Regions from separate parts of the Clostridioides sp. ES-W-0016-02 genome, predicted to be linked through region 1. Evidence: riboswitches for the same ligand, from Rfam matches in the RefSeq annotation. Region 1 holds a riboswitch; each other region holds the start of a gene.
What was found. Region 1 has a riboswitch for cyclic di-GMP ahead of IC758_RS15280 (M60 family metallopeptidase). Riboswitches for the same ligand answer to the same signal wherever they lie in the genome.

Region 1 (5,989 bases):
ATAGTTTCCACTCTTATCTTTATACTTTCCTGAAACATTTATATCTTGATTTACAGTTGTTACATCAGCAAGTGTAGCTCTATCATTATATAAGTCTTGAGCTAATTTTAATTCTCTATCAATAATTGTCTTGTATGGATGATATTCCCCACTCACTTTATCAGGAGTACTAATTCTATCTTTTAATTCTGTTATTTTTTCTTGAGTTACATCTTCTTTTAATTCAACTTGTAAGTCATCTACAAATAGATTTCTTACATCTTTTTCTATACTGTCATATTCATAGAATTTAAGTTCTGATATATTAGACTTATATGAATAAGAAGAACAAACACTTACTTGTATCTTAGTAGCATTTATTGGTTCCTTTAATCTTACCATTACATATATATTATTATTTACAGGGTCTGTTTTTGTTTCAAAGGGTACATCTCCTAAATTATGTACTTGACCATTTTCATCCCAGTATTTTATTTCAAAGTCATTGATTGTCTTATCAGAAACATCAAAACGAGGGGTAGCCATAAAAGTATCCATCGTATAAGCTTTATCAAAAGTTATGATTGGACCTCTATTTGTTCCCTCAGCAGCATTATATTTTGGGAATGTCCAATGTGTTGTAAAATCTCCATCTACTATATTAAATTTATTAAATGGATTTTTGTCACTATATTCACTTTTATCATATCCAGCTGGATAAGTAACATCTACTATATGATTTGTTGGTATCCCAAAACCTGCATCTAACTTAGGAGTATTAATTAGTCTATAGTTAGGTGTTGTTGGAGCATCAACACTCTCAGTTGTTCCTATATATGTTTTAGACATTCCACTCGTACCTAAATGGTTCGTAGCTGTCATTCTAACTTCATATGTTGTATTATCCTTAAGCCCCTCTATTTTTAAACTTGTTCCACGAATAAGTTTGTCATTATATTTTATCCAAGAGCCATTAGAACTTTTTTCTCTATAATATAAATCAAAGTCTTTAGCTTGTTTATGATTTTTCCAGCTTACATCAAGAGCCTTAAATCTACCTTTGACATTTATACCTTCTGGTGGTTCTGGTTTTGTATCTGGAACAACTTGAAATTCTATTATACTGTCTGGACTAAATTGTATAGGCTTATAGTTTGAGTCTACATTTTCTGGGACTCCATCTAAGTTTTCTGCTGTTGCCTCTTTATATCCACTAGCCCAATCTCCATTTAAAGACTGTATGCTCACTCTATATAATCCATATGCTTGTATATCTCTTACATCTATAGTGTTTTTACTCGTTTGTAATTTTTTAGTCGATAGTACTTTTCCTTTACTGTCAATCGTATCTAATACAAGTTCATATGCAGATACATTTACTTCATTATTCCAATAAAAAGATACTTTTTCGTTTCCAACAGCAGTACTAGTCGATATTTTATTGATTTTAGGTATATTCATATCTGGTTTTGGTATTTCTTTATAAACATTATTTAAAAATTCAACTTTAGATATTTCTGCAAGATTTCTATCATTTGCTGTTGTAGCTGTTATTTTTATTGTTATCTTTTTTACTGCTACTTGTTTACCAAGATTTATTACTATATCACTATTTTGAACTTCTGCATATGTTTCTACTGCTGACCTACCATATGTAGATGTTGTAGAATTATCATCTTTGCTGATATTGTCTTCTTGTTTTGATGTATCTTTGTCTGAATCAGACTTATCTGTTGATGAATTTTCTTTATCGTTGTTTTCTTTATCAGTTGTATTTGAATCTTCTTTATCATTTTTTTCTTCTTGATTATTGTCTAAATTATTGTCAGACTGCTCTATATTTTCATCTTTATTATTTGTTTCTTCTTGCTCATTATTTACTTCCTCTTGCTTCTGCTCTTCTTTTAAAGTTTCTACATATTCTTTATTTTCATAAGGAATCTGTTGAACATTACCATCTTTATCTGTAACTTCAACTATTCCTTTTGCTGGAGCATTCCCTTCAGGTGCTTTTATATTTATGACTTCCATATCAAGTGCTTCTGATAAAGCTATATCCATTACTGCTGGTTTTTCTTCTGATATCTTATCATCTGCATTTGCTGGAGATATTTTAACTCCACTATTATCTCCACTGAATAAATCCTCTACAGTACCTTGAATATTTGTATCACTGTTTTTTTCTAATGTTACTTTACTTGTATCTACTATAGGATTGGTAGATACTATACTCTCTAGGCTTTTTTCATCTTCACTTTGCCCTAAATTTTTCTGAACATAGTCTAAGTCAGCAATATCTACCTTTCCATCTCTATTTAAATCATATTCACTTTTATTTGAGTTTATATTTTTCAATACATCCTCATAATCCTTCTTATCAACTTTCCCATCATTATTCACATCACCCATCAAGAATAGTTCATAGTTTAGAGGTTTATTTTTATCATCTACACTTGCTCTATTACTTAACAAAACTCTTTGTGAATAACTTGATATATCAATGTCCTTAATTTCCTTACTCTTGAATCCTCCTCCAGAGACTTCTACATTGTATTTTCCAACAGGTAAATTATTAAATACAATATTATAATATGATATATTTTCATCTTTATTTTTTATTTCACTTCTACTTGCAGATAGTTTTTTTATAGTATACTCTATGTTATCTGCCCCAATATTTAATGTTCCTGAATCTTTTTCTCCAAGCTTTATTATTCCACTGTTATTACTATCATCTTTTAATTCCAATTGTGTATTAGTTATACTTTCTGATTCATTATTTTTTATTGGAAGTGAAAAATTTAAATCTACTTCAAGATTCCCCTTTAACTTCTCTGTAACTGATTTTTCAACTGCCCTTAACTTCCCCTCTAAGATAGGTTCTGCAAAAACGTTTAGTGGTGCACTACACATTGATACTGCTAGTACACAAGATATTGCTTTTTTCATGAAACAACAATCCTCCCTCAATAAATTTCTAATTTCTCATGAATTTAAATACTATAGTTTCAGACAATAAAAAAAGACACTCAAAGAGAATCTTAATTATAAAATAAAAAGACTTTACTCTTTTTAGCAACTGGCTGATATGGCTTTAAAAGCTTTAACCCCTATAGTTTTGCGTCATTAAGTTTCCCTAATTTTGCCATTTAATTTTCACTACTTTCTTACCCATTTTATACCATATTTAAACTTTTTGATACAATTTTTTCACTAAATTTTTAAAAAAATAACATTTATATTATTGTATTAATATAAATGTTATTTTCCATTATAATTTTATTATTTATATATTATTTTCTCACAGCTATCATTTTGTGTGTAGTTACATTTTGTAAGATGCCTAAATCATAACAAATATTTATTCTTTATATCTTCCATAAAACTCATGTGTTGCGTATATAGTCTTATCCCCCGTTATGGCTATTCCAAATCCCATTATTTCATATCCTTTATGTAGCATATTGGTACCTTCTTCAGGATTTGTCTTCCACTCATTGAAAATAAAATTTCCTATATCATCTGCATCTCTATTTGTATAAACGGGTTTATCTGGAATTTTATATTTAATTATATTTTCACCTTGAACTGCAACATATCCAGATTTAATCTCACTCCAATCTAAGTACTTTAGAAAAGTAGAGTATGAGTTTTTGCCATTTATTGTGTGAGATAAAGTCTTCTTATTTGCCATTAAATTAGACCAATCATTTGCTAATCCCTCTAATCTACTTGCTACAGATAACTCTTTTACTCCGTTTTCTTTTCTATATTGTCTTATATGAGCATACACTTTTCCCTTTATTCTGTCCTTAAATGCTCTATCATTTGGATTATAATATAGTCCTTGTTGATTTGGAGAAGCTTGATTTATACACTGTTTGATTACATTCTGATTTATCCCTCCAAGTACTGTAAGTTTATCTGCTCCACTTAAAACACTCTTATTGCTACCATTTTCCACTAATACTACAGGAGCATTTTTTGCTATTGTAGAAGCAACTAATGCATCCGTTAATTGTAGACCCTTGCTTAAGTAAAACTCTTTACTGTTTTTATAAAACTCTTGTATAACTCTCTTATTGGTGTCAAATCTATCTGTTCCACCTAACCTAACAGAATTTGTACTTTTGACCAATTCATCACTTATTATTTCACTAGTACCAAGTGCATAACTCTTTAATCCTGTAGTATCAAACCCTACACTATTTCCATCTGTAAGTATTATAGGTACTCCATCTCTTGCCGCTACTGGTGATGCACTTATCGCATCTGCTTCTCCTGTGACTCCATTAGCTATAATTACCTTATCAATAGGCTTGATTTCTTTAATTTTCTCAGCTATTTTTACGCTCGTATCAAATCTATTTTCACCAAATATTCTTTGTACAACCTTCTTTTTAGAAAGTAATTGATTTTCAATATTTTTACTTATTGTCGATTCTGAACCTATTATATATACAGTGTTTGCTTTGTTCAGTCTTTCCATAGTAGTACTTGGAATTTGATTTTGTTTTGTCATTAAAATAGGCGCATTTAAAGCTCCAGCTAAACCACTTGCACTAAGACCATCTGCCAAGCTATTATCTGAATTAATTAGTATTGCTGTATTATAGCTTTGTTTATCTGCTATTTTTGCTGCTGTTTCATACCTGTCATTACCTTTTATTTGTTCAACGGATGTCAACGCATTTACTATAGGAGTATTTACCATTACTAAAGATAGTGTAAGTCCTATAGCTAATATCTTTTTACTATTCTTCATATTATTATTTACCCCCAATATATTTTTCGTATTTTTTATCAATAATTTTATCCATTCTCAATAAAAAGTTACAGTTTTGTTACCATATTTTATATATAATACCATAGTTATCCATATAACTCAAATACTATAATTAAAGTCTTTATTCTCCGTAAATTCAAAACATTATAACTTATTTTATTTAATTAAGTAATAAATTCAAAATAATATATGTTAATAAGATGTTTAATCATTATAAACAATATCATTTATAATAATTTTTTTATAATATGAATTTTACAGTATTATAATCAAAAAATAAAACAACAAGGTATCTCAAATTAAATCTAAATGAGATACCTTGTTGTTATTCTTTACTGTTATTCTTTTTATTTCATTATTTGTATATATTTTATATTGTAGACATCATATCTTATCTAAGCATCTTGTATAAATGTACATTATAGAAATTTTATATTATCTAAACAAACTTATAATATCAATTTTTATATACTATTAGTTCTTATTTAAATAAGTTTATTTTTTCTGCTATTTTCTCAATAGCATTTTTAGCTATTCCTTCACCTATTTGTACTAACTTAGTAGCATTTTTAAGTCTTAACTCAACTACTTCTTCCTGTGACTTAGAAAGTTCTTCTGTAGTTAATACTATTGGTGCTTTTGAACTAGCTGCAAGTGGTGCTGCTGTAAGTGCATCAACTAATTGTCCATTTCCACCTACATAACCGTCTTTTGCAACATATGCTTTAGTTGCTCCTGCATAGTACTTGTTGATTACTTTAGCATTAGTATCTTTTCTGTTTTCTCCAGCTAGTCTTTCAACTTTGTTGTTTAAATCTATTTCCACTAATTTATCTTCAACTTCTTTTGATACAGAATTCTCTCCACCAACGATTTCTAATTCTTTTCCTTTTAATAATTTTTCAGCACTTGCATCTAACTCGTTACCTGTAACTATTATTGGAGCTCCAAATTGAGCAGCTCTAGCAGATATACTCATAGCATCTGCTTCTCCATTTCCACCTACTACAAATGCAGTTTTAAATGTATCTTTTAATTGTTTTGCTATTTCTAAAGAAGTTTCAAATCTATCATCTCCAGAAACTCTCTCAACTTTACTTACACCCAATTTAGAAAGTTTTTCTTCAGTTTCTTTTGATATTTTAGATTCTCCACCTACTATATATATTTTCTTAGAAGATAAGTTACTTCCAAGTACTCTTAATATCTCAGCTTCTATTTCTG
Region 2 (5,989 bases), 1.3 Mb from region 1:
AATATGAAAGTAGTGATTTTAGCAGGAGGATATGGAAGTAGACTTGGAGATATTACTAGTATAGTTCCCAAGCCTATGGTTGAAATAGGAGGGAAGCCAATATTATGGCATATAATGAAAATATATTCTTATTATGGAGTAAAAGAATTTATCATATGCCTTGGATACAAAGCAAATGTTATAAAAGATTATTTTCTGCATTATGATAGTAAAAATAATGATTTTACGATTAATATAGGAAGTAATTCAATAGAATTTCATAATAATCATGATGAAAGTGAATGGAAAGTAACATTAGTTGATACAGGTATAGAGTCTCAAAAAGGAGCGCGATTAAAGAAAATAGAGAAATATCTTGAAGAAGATATAAATTTATTAACATATGGAGACGGATTAGCAAATATAAATATAAATAAATTAATACACTTTCATAATAAAGTTGGTAAGTTACTTACAATATCTGGTGTAAGACCTCCTGCTAGATTTGGAGAACTTATTGCAGATGGTGAGGTACTTAAATCATTTGAAGAAAAATCACAAACATCAAAGGGGTTAATAAATGGTGGGTATATGGTATTTAATAAAAAACTATTAAGATATCTCACAGAAGATAATGAGTGTGATTTGGAATATGGTCTATTTGAAAATCTAGCTAAAAAAGGAGAAATAGCAGTATATAAGCATGAAGGTTTATGGGCATGTATGGACAATGAAAGAGATATGAACAATCTTAATTCTCTTTGGAAAGAAAATAAAGCTTTTTGGAAAATATGGTAAAATACATAGAAATAAGAGGGATATCAATATGAGTATATTGAGAGCTAAAACAATTGATTTAAAACAAACTAACTCTTTGACAGAGTTACAACAAAAGAATAGCAATTTGAATGAAAGTGAGTCATATAATCAGACTATCATTCTAGAAGCGAAACCCAGAAGATTAGTATTTGAACTTACGAATGCTTGCAATTTAAATTGCATTATGTGTGGAAGAAATTCAGCAGAATTCAAAGCAACAATTTTTGATTTTAAATGGACTGAAAAATTTGAGAATATATTAAATGAAGTAGAAGAAGTAACCTTAATGGGCTGGGGAGAACCAACAGTACATCCAAATTTTGTTGATTTCTTATATTGGGCAAAAAAAAATGGTCTTAGAAAATATTTTTGTACAAACGGTATGAAATTGGATAAATTATTTGATGATATCTTCAATACAGAAACTGACATTATAGCTATAAGTTTAGATGGGGCATCTAAAGAGATTAATGATAATATAAGATCAGGAGCTGATTTTAATCATATCATAAAAAACATTAAACATATAGCAGATGAAAAGAGTAAAAGAGGTATAAATTGGCCATATATGAATTTTGTTTTCACAGCAATGAAGTCTAATTTGTATGAGATACCAAAAATGGTTAGATTAGCTGAAAAAATAGGTTTACAAGAGCTTAAGGTAGTGTATCTAACTGTATTTGATGAAAATATGCATGATGAAAGTTTATATGATTGCCAAGATGAGGTTAAAAAAGTATTTGAGGAAGCAGAGGTTTTAGCAGATGAGTTAAATATTATTCTTAAGTTACCTCATATACAAGGTGAAGATAGTGCATGTGAAAAACTACATAAGGATTGTTTTACAGCATGGAGAGACTTTTTTTTAGGGTCAGATGGATTTGTACGTTCATGTATGTCTACACCTATAAAGTTGTTTCATATTGACAAATATAAAACTTTTGAAGAAATGTGGAATTCTTTGGAATATAAAAAGTTTAGAAAAAATATTAATACTGTAAATATGAATGATTCATGTAAGGTGTGCTATCAATCTTCATTTGCTAATTGGAATAAAAAGTCTTCTTTCATACAAATAGGAAATAAGTTTTCTCCTGAATGGGATAAAGAAGAATCTCATCTAGTTACATTATAGATATTTATATAAAAAATAAAAACAGCTTAGAATGAATATTTTAAGCTGTTTTATTTTTTGTAATAACAAATTCTTAATTTATGCTGGATATTTAGCTATAAATATCGAATATTAATTGAAATATTAAAAATATAAGTAAAAAATGTTTAAAAAAATTGTTATTTATTGTATACTTAAGTTAAAACTAAATAGGCAAAACTAGAGAAATCTAGCGACGCAAAGCTATAGGGGCTAAGGTTTGTATAACAAACTATGCTAGCCAGTTGCCAAAAAGAGTCCTAAGTATACTGTATGCGTAGGATTAGTCGAATTGACTGCCTTTTTGGCGGTCATTTTATTATGAAAATATTACTTTATTACAGTAGAAAGTATATATAATAACAAATTTTACCGATTTATAATTTAAAATAAAGATAAAGCGTATAAAAAAGTGACTATTTTACAAAAAAAGGCAACTTTGCGTAGAAAAAATTAAATATATATTAAATTTTTTTTTTATTTTCACTGGAGTTTACTGAGAAAAAATTTGTTTTCTTACTAAAATGATACATTATTATATTAATGTAATAGAAATGTAATTAATTTGAATAAATAAAGAAGTCATTTTTTGTAATATAGCAACTCTGTTTTTAATTAATAAATAGAGTAGATGAAAATATTTTAAGGAGGAGTGAGTATGAATACATATGACATTATAAAAATGGGATTAGATGCAACTAATTTAAGAAGTCAGACAATAGCAAATAATATAGCAAATATAAATACTGAGGGCTATAAGAAACACTATGTAACTTTTGAAGAAACATTAAATGATGCCATGCCTAAAATAGAAGAAAAAACAGACAATTCCAAGGGATTAAGAGTGGATGGTAATAATGTAGATATAGAAGAAGAAAAGGTAAATCAAGCAATGACAACGTTACAATACAATGCTTTGATAGGTTTTGCAAATGGTAAAATAGCAATGACTAAATCAATAATAAGTGGGAGGTAATTAGAAGATGAGTGTGTTCAGTGGAATGGAGATCTCTGCTAGTGGTTTAACAGCAGAAAGCTTGAAAATGGATATCATATCATCTAATGTAGCTAACATAAACGCTACAAGAGGTCCAAATGGAGAAGCATACAGAAGAAAAATTGTTTCCTTTGAAGAAAACTATGATAACAAATTAGGTATGCTAGGAGTAAAAGTCACATCTGTTGAAGATGATAAATCACCTCTTAAAGAAGTATATGACCCATCTCATCCAGATGCAAAGCCAAATGGATACGTAGAATATCCAAATGTAAATATATTGGTTGAAATGACAGATTTAATAACAGCTTCACGAGCATATGAGTCTAATATAGATACATTAAATGCTCAGAAGTCTATGATAGCAAAAGCACTGGAAATAGGAAAGTAGGGATAAATTATGCCAATTACACAAATTAACAATTTAATGCAAGGTGCAAAGTTAGATAATTTAATTGGAGAAACAAAACCATTAAATTTTAATAATAAAGAAGAAAAAAAGAATTTCGAAGATGTAATAATGGATACTATAGATAAAGTCAATTTTCAGCAAGTTACAGCAGATAATATGAAAGAAAAATTTATAAAAGGCGAAGATGTTTCTATGCATGAAGTTATGTTAAAAGGTCAAGAAGCACAACTATCTATGCAATATTTAATAGAAGTTAGAAATAAGATTCATGATGCATATCAAGAAATGAATAAAGTACAAATTTAGCCTTTTGAACAGGAGTAATAATCAATGATAGCCAGTTTTAAAAATAAGATTAAGGAGCAAGTTGCTAAATCTAGGACAAAAATAAGTTCTCTAAAAAAGGGAACTAAGATAGCATTAGGTATAGGGATTGTTGCTATATGTTTAGCGCTAGTATTTACAGCAATATCTGCAAGCAAAAATAAGTATGCAGTCTTATTTTCAGAACTAGATGTTCAAGATGCTGCAGATATATCAGCAGAATTAGAGTCTAGAAAGATAGATACCAAGGTAAAAGGAAGTACAATTTATGTTCCTAGAACAGAAGTTGATAAGTTGAGATTAGAGTTAGCTCCAAGTTTGACAAGTGGTTCTAAAGGATTTGCACTTATGGATGATAGTTCATCAATAGGTCTTACTGATGAAGAGTTTCAAATTAAGAAGCAACGAATGATACAAGGAGAAATAGAAAAAACAATCAAGAGTTTTCCTCAGGTGGAAGATACTAGAGTACATATAACATTTGGTGAGTCTTCTGTATTTGAGAAGGAAGCTGTTCCAGGAAGTGCAGCAGTTTATTTGATGCTAAAGCCAGGAACTACTTTAGAGAAAAATCAAATAAAATCTGTTATGGCACTTGTATCAGGAAGTGTTACAAATATACCAGAGAAAAATGTTCAAGTTATTGATAACAAAATGAACTTATTATCTGAAGGCATCTTAGATGATGAAGAAGTTGATGAAAACAATCAACCGATAAATGGTGCTATTAGTATTGATAAAAATAAGGCATCTGAGCAGGCGTTGAATAAACAATTAGAAAAATCTATTTTAGATATGTTAGAACCAATATTTGGTACAGGAAAAGTAAAAGCTACAGTAAATGCTGATTTGAGTTTTGATACAGCTGAAAAAACTGAAATAAAAATTGACCCTGATAAAGTTGCTATAAAGGAAACAAGGTCAAAAAATTCATCTAAATCTGCAACAAATAATGTCCAAGGTGTAGATGCTAATATGAATAACCAAGGAAATAAAAATGGTACTAATACAGAAGATAGTTTAGATGAGAGTTTTGAATATGAAACAGGTAAGATTGAAACTCACACTATAGTTGCGCCTGGAGAACTTAAAAGATTGACAGCTTCTGTTGCTATAGATGGAAAAATAGCTAAAGGTGTTCAAGCTGATGTGGAAGATATTGTTAATAATGCTATAGGCATGGATGGAGCTAGGGGAGATACTCTTAGCGTTGTTTCAATGGTATTTGACCCTAAAGGTAAGGCAGAAGCTAAACAAGAAATGGAAGATATTGAAAAAGAAGGATTCAAAAACAATATAATAAAAGCGGTTGTTGGAGTAGTAGCAGTTGTTGCAGTAGGTGTTATTGGATACTTAATATATAAAAAGAGAAGTGAACAAGAAGATATGGATTATGAAGATGAAGTTTATAGTACTAATTCTAATTCTATTGATAAGAAAGACAATCCTCTATTAGGGGATGACCCAGAATTGACATTAGAGGAAGCTGTTAAAATGTATGCAGAAGAAAAACCAGACCAAGTCACAGAGATAATAAAAACTTGGTTAAATGAGTAAGGGGGATAGAAAGTGTCCGCGGAAATTACAAATGTTAATGCGTTTGATTTAAGTGATATAAGTGAAAATGATAAGAAAGAGAAGGTAGAAGGTGAAGGTTTAAAAAAAGCCGCTGTACTGTTAATGACATTAGGTCCAACTGTGGCTAGTGATATAATAAAAAGTCTACCAGATAAACAAGTTCAAAAAATAGGTTTGGAAATTGCAAATATTTCTTCAATAGCTTCAAAAGAAAGAAGAGAAATATTAAAAGAGTTTGTAGAAATAAATAAAGCGAAAGATTATGTTATAGAAGGCGGGCTTGAATATGCCAAAGAATTGTTAAGTAATGCTCTGGGAAATGCCAAAGCAAGTAAATTACTTGAAGGTATATCAATAGATACAAGTACAAAACCTTTTAAACATATTATAAAACTAGATGTAAAGAAGATATTAGAAATACTTAGAAATGAAAGTGCACAGACTATAGCCATTTTACTTGCACATATGGAACCTGAAAATGGTGCAGAAGTTTTAGCTTATTTAGATTTTGATTTACAAAATGAAGTAGCTATGAGAATAAGTTCAATGGGTTCAATATCTCCAGATGTTATAAGTGTAATTGAAAGCTCATTAGAGGATAAATTGCATTCAATAAGTGGTGAAGATTTTAAAGACTATGGAGGAATAGCTACCTTAGTTCAAATATTACTTAATTCTGATAGAAAAACAGAAAAGAATATTTTGAATACTATTGAAGAAAAAGACC
Region 3 (5,989 bases), 750 kb from region 1:
GCAGTTATTCCTTACTATGGATATGCAAGACAAGATAGAAAAGCTAAGGCAAGAGATCCAATCACTGCTAAATTAGTTGCAAACTTAATAACTGCTGCTGGAGCAGACAGAGTATTAACAATGGATTTACATGCAGCTCAAATACAAGGATACTTTGATATACCACTAGACCACTTATTAGGTGGAACAATATTAGCAGATTACTTCAATGAAAAGAAAATAGAAGATTTAGTAGTAGTATCTCCAGATTTAGGAAGTGTTACTAGATCAAGAAAGTTTGCTAATACTTTAAATGGAGAAGTTCCAATAGCGATAATAGATAAGAGAAGACCAAAAGCTAATGTATGTGAAGTTATGAACTTAATAGGTGATGTTAAAGGTAAAAATGTTATACTATTAGATGATATGATAGATACAGCTGGAACAATCGTTAATGCTGCAAATGCGCTTAAAGAGTTTGGAGCAAAAGATGTTTATGCTTGTTGTACTCATGGTGTATTATCAGGACCAGCTATTGAAAGAATTTCTAATTCAGAAATAAGTGAGTTAATAGTTCTTGATACTATACAACTTCCTGAAGAAAAAAGAATAGATAAGATAAAAATAAAAACAGTAGCTCCTTTATTTGGAGATGCTATAAGAATGATATTCTCTAATGAATCAGTAAGTAAATTATTTTAATTAATTAGATTTATAAGAGTTGCTTAAAGTAAGTTTTTAAGCAACTCTTTTTTAATATCTAATTTATGTATTAGTATAATTTATTGGAGTTGTATGTGTGTATATAAAAGTAAATGTTTCTTGTAAAACATGTGGATAAGTAATTAAAAACTAAATTTAATAAAAAATATAAAATTATGAATATTACGAATATAAAAAATATTTGGAAAAATCATTGAAAAAGTTTGAATTATGTAGTATTATGTAAATATAAATTAAAGAAAGAGGTGTTTCCAATGGGAAGGATTGAAGATGAACCCCTAATAATTAATTGATTCAGCCACAATCTAAAGTAAATATAAAAATCTATTGAAAGTTTATTTATAAGAATTGAAAATAGTATCTATTCTATATCTTTAGTGTTTGTGAGAGGGTTCTGGATTATATAAAGTTACTGTAAAGAAAGTAATTTTGTACGATAAGCATATATATAGATGAAGAGTTTCATTTATATAGTGATTGTGGCTGAATCATAACTGCAAGAATATAGAATGTTTATATATAGATGTTTTTAATAAAATACTATATTGTAATAGCTTTTAGCTTTCAAATAAATATTAGCAAAGGATGGAAATGACAATGATAAAACTAAATGATAATTTATAAATATCTCCTTACGATATATGATAATTGTAGGGAGATGTTTCTTTTTTTGTATAGTATAATTACTTTCGGAAATTATGTTTGAATATGTTAAAGTTTGGTATATATAAATAATATAAACTGTATTGCTAAAATGTGGTAACTATTATATAATATAAGTGGATATGTATCTCTATTATGAGTTATATATCATTCTAAATTTAATAAAATAGAAACGTTGATGTATGTTCTGTAATGTGGGCACCTTGGAACATATTGAGTTAGTGGTGCAACCGGCTATGAAATTGTATTTATGATACTTTTATTTTCATAGTTTTTTTTGTTCAAAAAAATGGTTATATGCTAGAAATAAATCTGGTTAGTACGTGTAAATAATTTTACTTAGATTTTTAACCAGATATATTATAATTAAGTATTAATTAAAAAAATTGAGGGGGAATAAAAATGAAGTTAAGAAAGAATAAAAAAGGTTTCACTTTAGTGGAATTATTGGTAGTAATTGCAATTATAGGTATATTAGCAGTAGTGGCAGTTCCAGCTTTATTTAGTAATATAAACAAAGCTAAGGTAGCAAGTGTTGAGTCTGATTATAGTTCAGTTAAAAGTGCAGCATTGTCTTATTATGCAGATACTAACACATTACCTACAGATATAAAAACGCACTTAAAATCATACTTGGAATCTGATATAGAAAATTCTGATATTGGTGGAACTTATGATTTAGTTAAAGTTAGTAATAATAAAAAATTAGCATTATTGATAGATGGCGCAACAATAACAAAAGAACAAGCGAACAAACTAGTATCTGATATAGGGGAAGATAAGGTTTATACAGATGAAAATCTTTCTAGTAAGTTAACTAGTGCTTTAGATAAAGGTGATATATACATCATTCTTATAGATAATTTAGAGGATAATGGTAGTAGTGGTAATTAATAGTAAATAATATATTTATTATTTGATTATATTTAAGTTTAATTATAAATTTAATGAAAAAGGCAGGAAGAAAATCTTCCTGTCTTTTATACTATTTTCTTTAATGTCCAATCACAAATGATGATATAATTGAGATAGTAAAGGAGTGAAATCTGTGGCTAAAAAAGTTAGAATAGGAGACAAACTGGTTGAAAAAGGATACATAACAGAAGACCAGCTTAAATGGGCATTATCAGAACAAAAAAACAGTGGAAAAAGACTAGGAGAATTTCTAGTACAAGAAGGTCTTATAGATAGTAACTTATTAATAAGTGTATTAAAAGAACTTTTGGATATAGAAAGTGTATTTTTAGAAGGAACAGAAATAGACACATTAGCTACAAAAATGGTTCCAGAAAATATATGTAAAAGATATGCGATATTTCCATTCAAAATCGATGGAGACAAGATATGTCTAGCCATGTCAGACCCACAAGACAGAGAAGCAGTTCAAGATGTAAGACGTATGTCAGGTAAAGATGTCGAAATATTTATATCAAGTGCAGAAGATATAAACAAAGCAATAGGTCATGCTTATGCACATTCAGAAATAAATAAAGCAATGACTGAATACAACAAAAACAAGACTGGTGGAATTAGAGAAACAGTAATCCTTGAAGAGGATGTAAATGCTGCTCCAATAGTAAGACTAGTAAATAATATACTAGAAAATGCTGTTAGAATGGAGGCCAGTGATATACATATAGAACAAAGCGAAAATTACATGCGTGTTAGATTTAGAATAGATGGAATGTTAAGAGAATATATGAGAATGAACTCTGCTCCATACAAAGCGGTAATAAGTCGTATAAAAATAATGTCAGATATAAATATATCTGAAAAGCGGATTCCACAAGATGGTAGAATATATTTAAAAGTAGATAATAAACCTATAGATTTTAGGGTTTCTACAATGCCTACTAATAGGGATGAAAAAATAGCAATGAGAGTACTTGATAAGAGTAATTTTATGGTAAGTAAAGAAGTACTAGGAATAGATGAACATGGCTCTAAGATATATGATGAGTTAATAAATACTCCTTATGGGCTTATATTGGTAGTTGGACCTACTGGAAGTGGAAAAACTACTACATTATATTCAATGCTAAATCAATTGAATACGGAAAATAGAAATTTATTAACGATAGAAGACCCTATAGAGTATGAACTACCTGGTGTAAATCAATCTCAAATAAATGAGAAGGCAGGACTTACTTTTGCCAGTGGGCTTAGAGCCTTTATGCGTCAAGACCCAGATATAATAATGGTTGGAGAGATAAGAGATACAGAAACTGCTGAAATAGCAATTAGAGCTTCTCTTACAGGACATTTAGTTTTAAGTACATTACATGCAAATACAGCAGTCGGAGCGATTTCACGTCTTTTAGATATGGATGTGGAAAGTTTTTTGATAACTTCATCTCTTTTAGGGGTAATATCTCAAAGGCTGACACGAAAAATATGTGAACATTGTAGAATTTCATATGAGGCAGACACTGGAGAAAAAAAGGCTCTTGGCATTGATGTAAACGAATCAGTGACTATCTATAAAGGACAGGGATGTGAAAGATGTAATAATACTGGATATAAGGGTCGTCTAGGTATATTTGAAATGCTTGAAATTACACCAGAAATAAAAGAGCTAATAGATTCATCTGCAAATCAAAGAGAAATTTTAAAGTTAGCTAAAAAACAAGGTATGATTAGTCTAAAAGAGGATATAGTTAAAAAGGTTTTAGGTGGAAAGACAACAGTAGAAGAAATGATTAGAATAATTTTGATGACTGATTAAGGGATGATATTATGAAAAGTTTTAAGTACACAATAATAAAAGAGGATGGGAAAAAGCAAACTGATGTGATTGAAGCTAATGATTTTAATGAAGCTAAAAGTCTTCTTAGAAAAAGAAATCTTAGAGTTCTTGAAATCAAAGAAAGTAAAAGTAAAAATATAAATATATCTTCTAGAAAGAGAAAAAAAGACTTAGGGGCTGACCAAATAAGCCATTTTTGCAGACAGTTTGCTATTATAGTATCTTCTGGTATAAATAGTATTTCTGGATTAGAAACATTAGCAGGAAGGTCAACTAATGTTACATTAAGAGAAGAAATAAATCGTATAGTAGCAGAGATAAAAATAGGTTCTACTATTGCTGACTCAATGCTTGCACCAAAGTCTAAGTTTCCAAAGTTACTTGGTGCTATGGTGGCTACAGGTGAGGCTACAGGTAAACTAGATGAAGTATTAAAAAGTATGGCTTCATTTTATTCCAGTGAGCATAGAGTTAAGCAAAAGCTTAGAAATGCAGCTACATACCCATTAATAGTTTTGATTTCTTCATTTATAATGATTTTTATATTTACAGCATTTATGGTACCTAAGATGATTAATTCAATCACAACAGTAGGTGCCACTCTTCCACTTGTAACAAGGATTGTTATGGGATTTGGTACATTTATGAAGACATTTTGGCCAATAGTACTTTTAGTTATTATACTGTCTATTTACCAATTTAAGAAGTATCTAAAAACACCAGTGGGTAGAGCTCAAAAGGATAGAGTTATAAATAAGATTCCTGTATTGGGAAAAGGTATAAACTGTATGGTGGCTACACGATTTTCAAGAGCATTGTATCTATTTGTATCAACTGGGTATCCATTAGTTCAAGGGCTTGATTATATTATAGATAGTGTAAATAATACTATGGCAGAAAAGATTTTAACATCAGCAAAAGATGGAATAACAAGAGGTGAAAGTCTAGCAGAAAACTTAGAAAGATATACGTATTTTGATTCAGTTTTAGTGCAGATGATAGCTATAGGGGAACAGACAGGGGAATTAGAGAACATAAGTAGACAGATGGCTGAATTCTATGAATATGAATCCGAAATTTATCTAAATAGAATGGCATCAATGATAGAACCTGTTTTAATAATTGCAGTTGGTATTATAGTTGCGGTACTGGTTGTATCAATATTCATGCCAATGCTTAGTATATATGATGCTATGTAGGAGGGAAAACAACAAATGAATAAGGTTTATGTATCATATTATGGTGATTCTATATCCATAGTTGAAGGCAGATACAAACATGATAAAGATAAATTTTATATAAAAAACTTTAATGTATTTTCAATAGAGGATATTGCTCAAGATTTTTCTAAAGAAAAGTATGCTCTATTGAGATATGCATTAGAAAATGTAAAGTTAAAATCAAAACATATAGTGTTTTGTTTGAATACGAGAGATGTAATTCTAAAACCTCAAAAGTTGCCTAAGATGGATAAAAAAGATTTAGATGGATTTATGAAGCTAGAAATGGATGAAATGATGGCCCTGGAATCAGATGAGTATGTATTTTCATATGAAGTATCTAGTGAGATATCTGATAGGTCAGAAGGTGAAGAGGCTAGTTTAAATCTGATTATTGGGGCTATAAAGAAAGAAGAAATAAATGCAATTGTAGATATAATACATGAATTTGATTTGGTATTGGATAGAATAGATACATTATCAACAGCTTATTTAAGAATTCTCAAGAATTTAGATTACAATGATATAATGGTGACAAATATAAGCGATAATAGCACAATTATAAACATATATAAAAAAGATACTTTATTTATTAGTGATAATATACCAATAAGAATAACTGCTAAAGATATGGAAATGCAATTATTAAATGTGGTCG
Region 4 (5,989 bases), 1.1 Mb from region 1:
CAACAAAAAATAATATTTTCAAAAGTACTACACTTTATAAAGTTATTCAACAATGAACAAATATTTGAAAGAACCATTTTTTTCGTTTCAACAGTAATTTGAAATGGATGCATATCCCAACACCAATCACCATCAAGAAAAACACTATTTTTCAAGATTAATTTTAGAGATTGGCATACTGTTGTTTTGCCTACTCCCATTGTCCCACCAATAATATAAATATTTTTCATTCATTTTTCCTTTCAAAGTTCAATTTATTTGTTAGTCATATTTTATCACATCAACATATAAAAATCATACTTTAACATCTATCATATTATTCATACCATATACAATTGCTTTGTTATCTTTAGGTCTCTTATATTCCTTCCTAAATGGATTAAGTAGAAAATTAAACTTATAAATCAGTTTTTATTACTTAAATTTTTGAAATAATTAATTTAAACTTTATACATTTATTAATTTGTAACATAATCTATATTCATACTTTCTTTCATTAAAATTCCATGATACAATAATACTGCTAGATAATAGTAGTAGTTTAATATAAAACTAATATATATATAATTATGTAATAATAAATATTACAAAGGAGAGTGAATTATAATGTTATCAAAACCAGCAACAATGCTTTTAGGTCTAATAAATGAAAAGCCTCTTAATGCCTATGAAATTATAAAAGTGCTAGAATACATGAATGTAAAGTACTGGTTTAATATCGCAGACTCAACCGTATATACTACAATTAAGACTTTAGAAAAAAGAGGATTGATTTTAGGTACTGTTAAAAAGGATGGTAATATGCCAGACAAAACGGTTTACACAATCACAGAAAAAGGAAGTATAGAATTTCACGATACTTTGAGAAGTTCTATTTTAAAATTCGATTATGACACTAATATTTTTTCTATTACAGCATTCTTTATTGAATGCCTAGGAAAAGAAGAAAGAAAGAAGCTTTTAGAAAAACGATTAGAAGTTTTAAATCAATATCTAACAGGGATTAAGCAAAAAGATGATGATTGGGAAAAAGAAGTTAGTGAATTTCATGTTGCTAATGTAAAACGTATGATAGATATAGTATTAGCAGAAATTTCTGGAACAAAAAAATTATTAACTGTTTGTAAGGGTTAAGCAAAAACTGTAGATAATGGCTTTCCACATATAATTCATAGTTTACTGTTTTGTATTTATTTTATTTACTCTTCTTTCATAGATATAGAAAGGGCACCTCATATGAAGTGCCTATCTATATTATATTCATTTTTAGTTATTACCTTTAACTATTGTATAAAACTTTTTTCTCAATATATTTTCATATACCCTTATGAATGACATCTTGCATTTATTAGGATTCTTTTTTATAAAGTTTATTATATATGATTATGTCAAAGTCGAATATTCTTCTACATACTGACTATATACATATCCAGAATATCTTTTCCCATTTTTGTGAATATTGATTCTTGTCCATTTTCCAACACTATAACAGACTTCAACTTTAAAACCATCAGGAATTGTAGTTATTATTTTTGAATCTGTTGTTCTGTCATTTCTTAATTCTAGATTTAAACCATTAGTTTTTATATTTCCTATGTAATTTCTTTTTCTGTTTTCTAGAATATTATTACTTTTAGCATTGCTCAATTTCTCTAAATATTTATATAGTAACCAACCTTTGTCATAATTACTTTCAACTTCTGCCCATTTTCCATTTACACAATTTAACTTAACCATTTTTCCTTCTGGTATGCTTTTTAATTTCATACTGTTTATATCTGGTTTCTCTCTTAAATTCAATTTAATCTTAGTCTTAAAATTGATGTTAGATTCATCAAAGTTTTTTAACATTAATTCAGATATCATTTAAAATCCTCCTCTTGCCAAATTTTAAGTTATTAAAAATACCTAACTCTTAAAAAATAAATTTAACAAAAAGAATTATTATCTTTTTGGCAACTGGCTGACATGACCTTTATTATATAAAGATTTTAGTCCCTATAGCTTTGCGTCATTAGATTTATCTAATATTGCCTATATCTGAATAATAACACAAATTAAATATTTACAAAATAATATTCCCTCAAATTTTATATTAATTAAATATAAATTCAATTTTTAATTAATAATAAATAAAAAATATCTTTATATTACTAAATAAAGTATTATTCTCTATGAATCATCTATAAAATAGTAATTTACCTAACATATAATTTTTTATAACAAACTTTTTTCTATATTAAGAATATGAAGATATAAAGACAAATTCATAATTTCTTATATCTTTAATACAGGAACTTTTATAAATATATATTAACAAAAAAGTTTGTGTGTATTCATACAGGTTCTTATACCTTATATCTCTTTTTTGATTATTGAACACTATTTAGGTATCATAATTTTTTAAAGCTTACTTGACAAAAAAGGTATATCACTGTATCATTAATATAAACCGACGGTCAGTCTATAGAATAGATATAAGTATAAAATCTACATATATTTGTATGATTATGAAAGTACATAAAGACTAACTAATAAAAATTTTAATGAAAATAGTGGTAACTATTGTTATCTCTTATCAATATATAACATTAATAAAAAAATCACTTATGATACACTTTCTTGAGTTTTTTTATATTCAACTCAGTTCACTTACTTTAGTTATTTACATTGCTATACTTATGCTATTTTTAATTTTTTAAAATTTTTAAGAAACGAGGATGAAATATGTTAAAAAGAATATTACAAAAAGATTTAGCAAGAAATAAAGTAGTAACAGCCACATTATTCATATTTATTTTCCTGGCAGCTATGTTGGTATCTAGTGCTACAAATATCATTATAGAACTTACTAGTTCTATGTCTTCCTTGTTTAGACAATCTCATGCACCTCACTATGTTCAAATGTATTCTGGAGAATTAAACCAAAAATTAATCAATGAATTTACATCTTCAACTCCGTCTGTAAAAGAACAACAAACGGTTGAACTTCTAAATATCAATGGAAGAAATATTTTTCTAGGAAATGAGAAAAAAAGCCAATCTGACAGTGTTTTAGAAAATAGTTTTGTGAGGCAAAATAGTAAGTTCGATTTTTTGTTAGACATGAATAATGCTATATTAAAAGTAGAAAATGGAGAAATAGGGGTTCCTGTCTATTACATGAAACAAAATAATTTAAATATTGGAGATAAGATACAAATAGCCAATGGTGATTTCTTCATGGAATTTACAATAAAAGACTTTGTGCGTGATGTACAAATGAACCCTTCCCTTGTTACTTCAAAGCGTTTCTTAATCAGTAATGATGATTGGAATACTTTACATGCTAACTTAGGTGAAAGTGAGTACCTTATTGAATTTCTATTAAATGATATAAATAAAATTAGTGAATTTGAAACGTTATATCAATCAACTAATCTTCCACAAACAGGAACATCAATAACTTATTCTCTTTATCAAGTACTAAATGCATTATCTGATGGAATTTTAGTTGCAATTATTATATTAATTAGTATTCTACTTATTATAATTTCTACTTTATGCTTACGATTTACACTAATTACAACTATTGAAGAAGATTATCGTGAAATTGGTGTTATGAAAGCAATTGGTATCCAAAGTGTTAATATCCGAAAGTTGTATCTTGCAAAATATCTATTGATTGCATCTTTAGCAAGTTTTTTTGGTTATATAACCTCATTATTTATTGGAACTTTTTTTACAGAGAATATCAATCTTTATATGGGTACAGTAGAAAAAAATACTTTTAGTGTCTTTATCCCATTAATTGGTGCAGTTATTGTATTTATAGCAGTTATATTCTTTTGTAATCTAATACTCAAAAGATTTAATAAAATATCAGCAGTAGAAGCATTAAAAACAGGTACTTCAATGACCACTAAACAAAACAGATATAATATAAAACTGTACAAAAGCAAAATAACAAATGTTAATCTCTTTTTAGGATTAAATGAAGTAACTGGAAGATTTACCATTTATAGCTTACTCTGCTTTGTTTATGCTGTCTGCACCTTCCTCATGATTGTACCACTTAATTTTCTAAATACTATTCAGTCTCCAGAATTTATTACTTATATGGGAGCTGGTCAAAGCGATATTCGCATTGATTTGCAACAGACAAATGAAACTCAAAACCATCTTAATTCTATATTGAATGTGATTGAAAGTGATGATGATGTTGAAAAATATGATTCCTTTATAACGAGTTCTTATAAGGTAGTGAATCAGGATGGTGCGATAGAAAACATGAAAATAGAAAATGGAGATTTTTCAACTTTTCCACTTGAATATGTAAATGGTTCTGCACCAACAAATGAAAATGAGATTGCTCTATCTGTTATAAATGCTGATGAACTAGGGAAAAGTGTTGGAGATAATTTATCCATTTTTTCAGAAGAAGATAATGAACTAATTCTCACTGTTAGTGGCATTTATCAAGATGTTACATATGGTGGTAAGACTGCAAAAGCGATGCTACCTTACAAAAAAGATACAATTTTATGGTATATCATAAATTTAAATATGAAACCTGGAGTTAATTTAACAGATAAATTAGATCAGTATAGAATGGATTGTTATCCTGCAAAAGTTACAAATATGGATGATTATGTAAGTCAGACATTAGGCTCTGTTATTAGCCAATTAAGACTTGTTATAAAGTTAGCTATTATTCTATCTGTTTCGATTTCTGGATTTATTACAGCAATGTTTTTCAAAATGCTGATTGCTAAAGATACATCACAAATTGCAATTATGCTTAGTTTAGGATTTTCTACTAAAAATATACGAACTCAATATACTGCAAGAGCATTATTAGTGCTTACAATTGGAATTATTTTAGGAATTATTGCATCAAATACAATTGGTCAGAAAATAGCAGGGCTACTTCTTTCTGGTATATCCAATTTACAATTTATAACAAATCCACTAATTGTATATATAGTTTGTCCAATAACTTTAATTATAACTGTATCTGTTACTATTACAGCAATTAGTATGACAATCAAAAAAATAAAAATTATGTCTATCATAGAATAAGAGGTATATTATGAATAATATTATAGAAGCTAGAAAAATTAGTAAAGAATATGTCATCAGCAAAGAGAATATACATCAAGTTTTAAAAGGAATTGATTTAACCATTCAACATGGAGAGTTTGTATCTGTTATGGGAGCTTCTGGCTCAGGAAAAACAACTCTACTTTATAACTTAAGTGGTATGGATAAACTCACATCTGGAAATATTACATTCTGCGGAGAAATGATTTCTAGTATGTCTGAGGAAGAATTATCGAAGATACGATTAGAAAAAATGGGATTTATCTTTCAACAAAGCAATTTACTAAAAAATTTAAATATTTTTGACAATATAGTCCTTTCCGCCTATTTGAGAAAGGAAGAAAGCCGCCAAATAATTAATGAACGAGCAAAAACACTTATGGAGAAAACAAATATTTCAGAAATCAAAGATAAAGATATTACTCAGGTTTCTGGTGGTCAACTTCAAAGAGCAGCTATATGTCGTGCATTAATTAATACTCCAGAAATCTTATTTGGAGATGAACCAACAGGTGCACTTAATTCTAAAGTAACAAATGAAGTGATGGACATTCTTTTAGATATCAACAACTCTGGTACAACCATTATGCTTGTAACTCATGATGCCAAAGTTGCAGCAAAAACAGAACGAGTAGTATTTATGTCTGATGGTGTAATCATTGGAGAAATTATATTAGGAAAGTTTAATGAATATAATAACAATTTAAAGGAAAGAGAAAATAAACTTACAAACTGGTTATTAGAATTAGGTTTTTAGAAATATTAGTATAAATAAAACAGATATTACTAATATTATAAAATCAAAATAGTTATAAGTAAAGAAATAAGTAAATCTATTATTAGGAAATCTATAAAGTAATATAAGTACAACTTCTTAAAGCAATAATTGTTTATAAGAAATTTTTCA

Region 2: another riboswitch for cyclic di-GMP. It lies ahead of flgB (flagellar basal body rod protein FlgB); the one in region 1 lies ahead of IC758_RS15280 (M60 family metallopeptidase).
Region 3: another riboswitch for cyclic di-GMP. It lies ahead of IC758_RS18565 (type II secretion system protein); the one in region 1 lies ahead of IC758_RS15280 (M60 family metallopeptidase).
Region 4: another riboswitch for cyclic di-GMP. It lies ahead of IC758_RS10570 (SH3 domain-containing protein); the one in region 1 lies ahead of IC758_RS15280 (M60 family metallopeptidase).

What each region holds. Positions count from the first base shown of each region.
Region 1 covers NZ_CP061361.1:3,254,238-3,260,226, forward strand. Annotated here, with positions in the region: gene IC758_RS15280 (M60 family metallopeptidase) at 1-2,928, opposite strand, end outside; cyclic di-GMP riboswitch class I at 3,051-3,136, opposite strand; gene IC758_RS15285 (cell wall-binding protein Cwp9) at 3,341-4,744, opposite strand; gene IC758_RS15290 (cell wall-binding protein Cwp8) at 5,247-5,989, opposite strand, start outside.
Region 2 covers NZ_CP061361.1:322,234-328,222, forward strand. Annotated here, with positions in the region: gene rfbF (glucose-1-phosphate cytidylyltransferase) at 4-777, shown strand; gene IC758_RS01830 (radical SAM protein) at 806-1,933, shown strand; cyclic di-GMP riboswitch class I at 2,115-2,204, shown strand; gene flgB (flagellar basal body rod protein FlgB) at 2,610-2,927, shown strand; gene flgC (flagellar basal body rod protein FlgC) at 2,935-3,339, shown strand; gene fliE (flagellar hook-basal body complex protein FliE) at 3,349-3,666, shown strand; gene fliF (flagellar basal-body MS-ring/collar protein FliF) at 3,691-5,241, shown strand; gene fliG (flagellar motor switch protein FliG) at 5,254-5,989, shown strand, end outside.
Region 3 covers NZ_CP061361.1:4,005,719-4,011,707, reverse strand. Annotated here, with positions in the region: gene IC758_RS18570 (ribose-phosphate diphosphokinase) at 1-681, shown strand, start outside; cyclic di-GMP riboswitch class II at 1,525-1,610, shown strand; gene IC758_RS18565 (type II secretion system protein) at 1,768-2,259, shown strand; gene IC758_RS18560 (GspE/PulE family protein) at 2,414-4,090, shown strand; gene IC758_RS18555 (type II secretion system F family protein) at 4,102-5,310, shown strand; gene IC758_RS18550 (PilN domain-containing protein) at 5,326-5,989, shown strand, end outside.
Region 4 covers NZ_CP061361.1:2,164,886-2,170,874, forward strand. Annotated here, with positions in the region: gene IC758_RS10560 (AAA family ATPase) at 1-230, opposite strand, end outside; gene IC758_RS10565 (PadR family transcriptional regulator) at 607-1,134, shown strand; gene IC758_RS10570 (SH3 domain-containing protein) at 1,384-1,866, opposite strand; cyclic di-GMP riboswitch class I at 1,952-2,045, opposite strand; gene IC758_RS10575 (FtsX-like permease family protein) at 2,728-5,061, shown strand; gene IC758_RS10580 (ABC transporter ATP-binding protein) at 5,072-5,839, shown strand.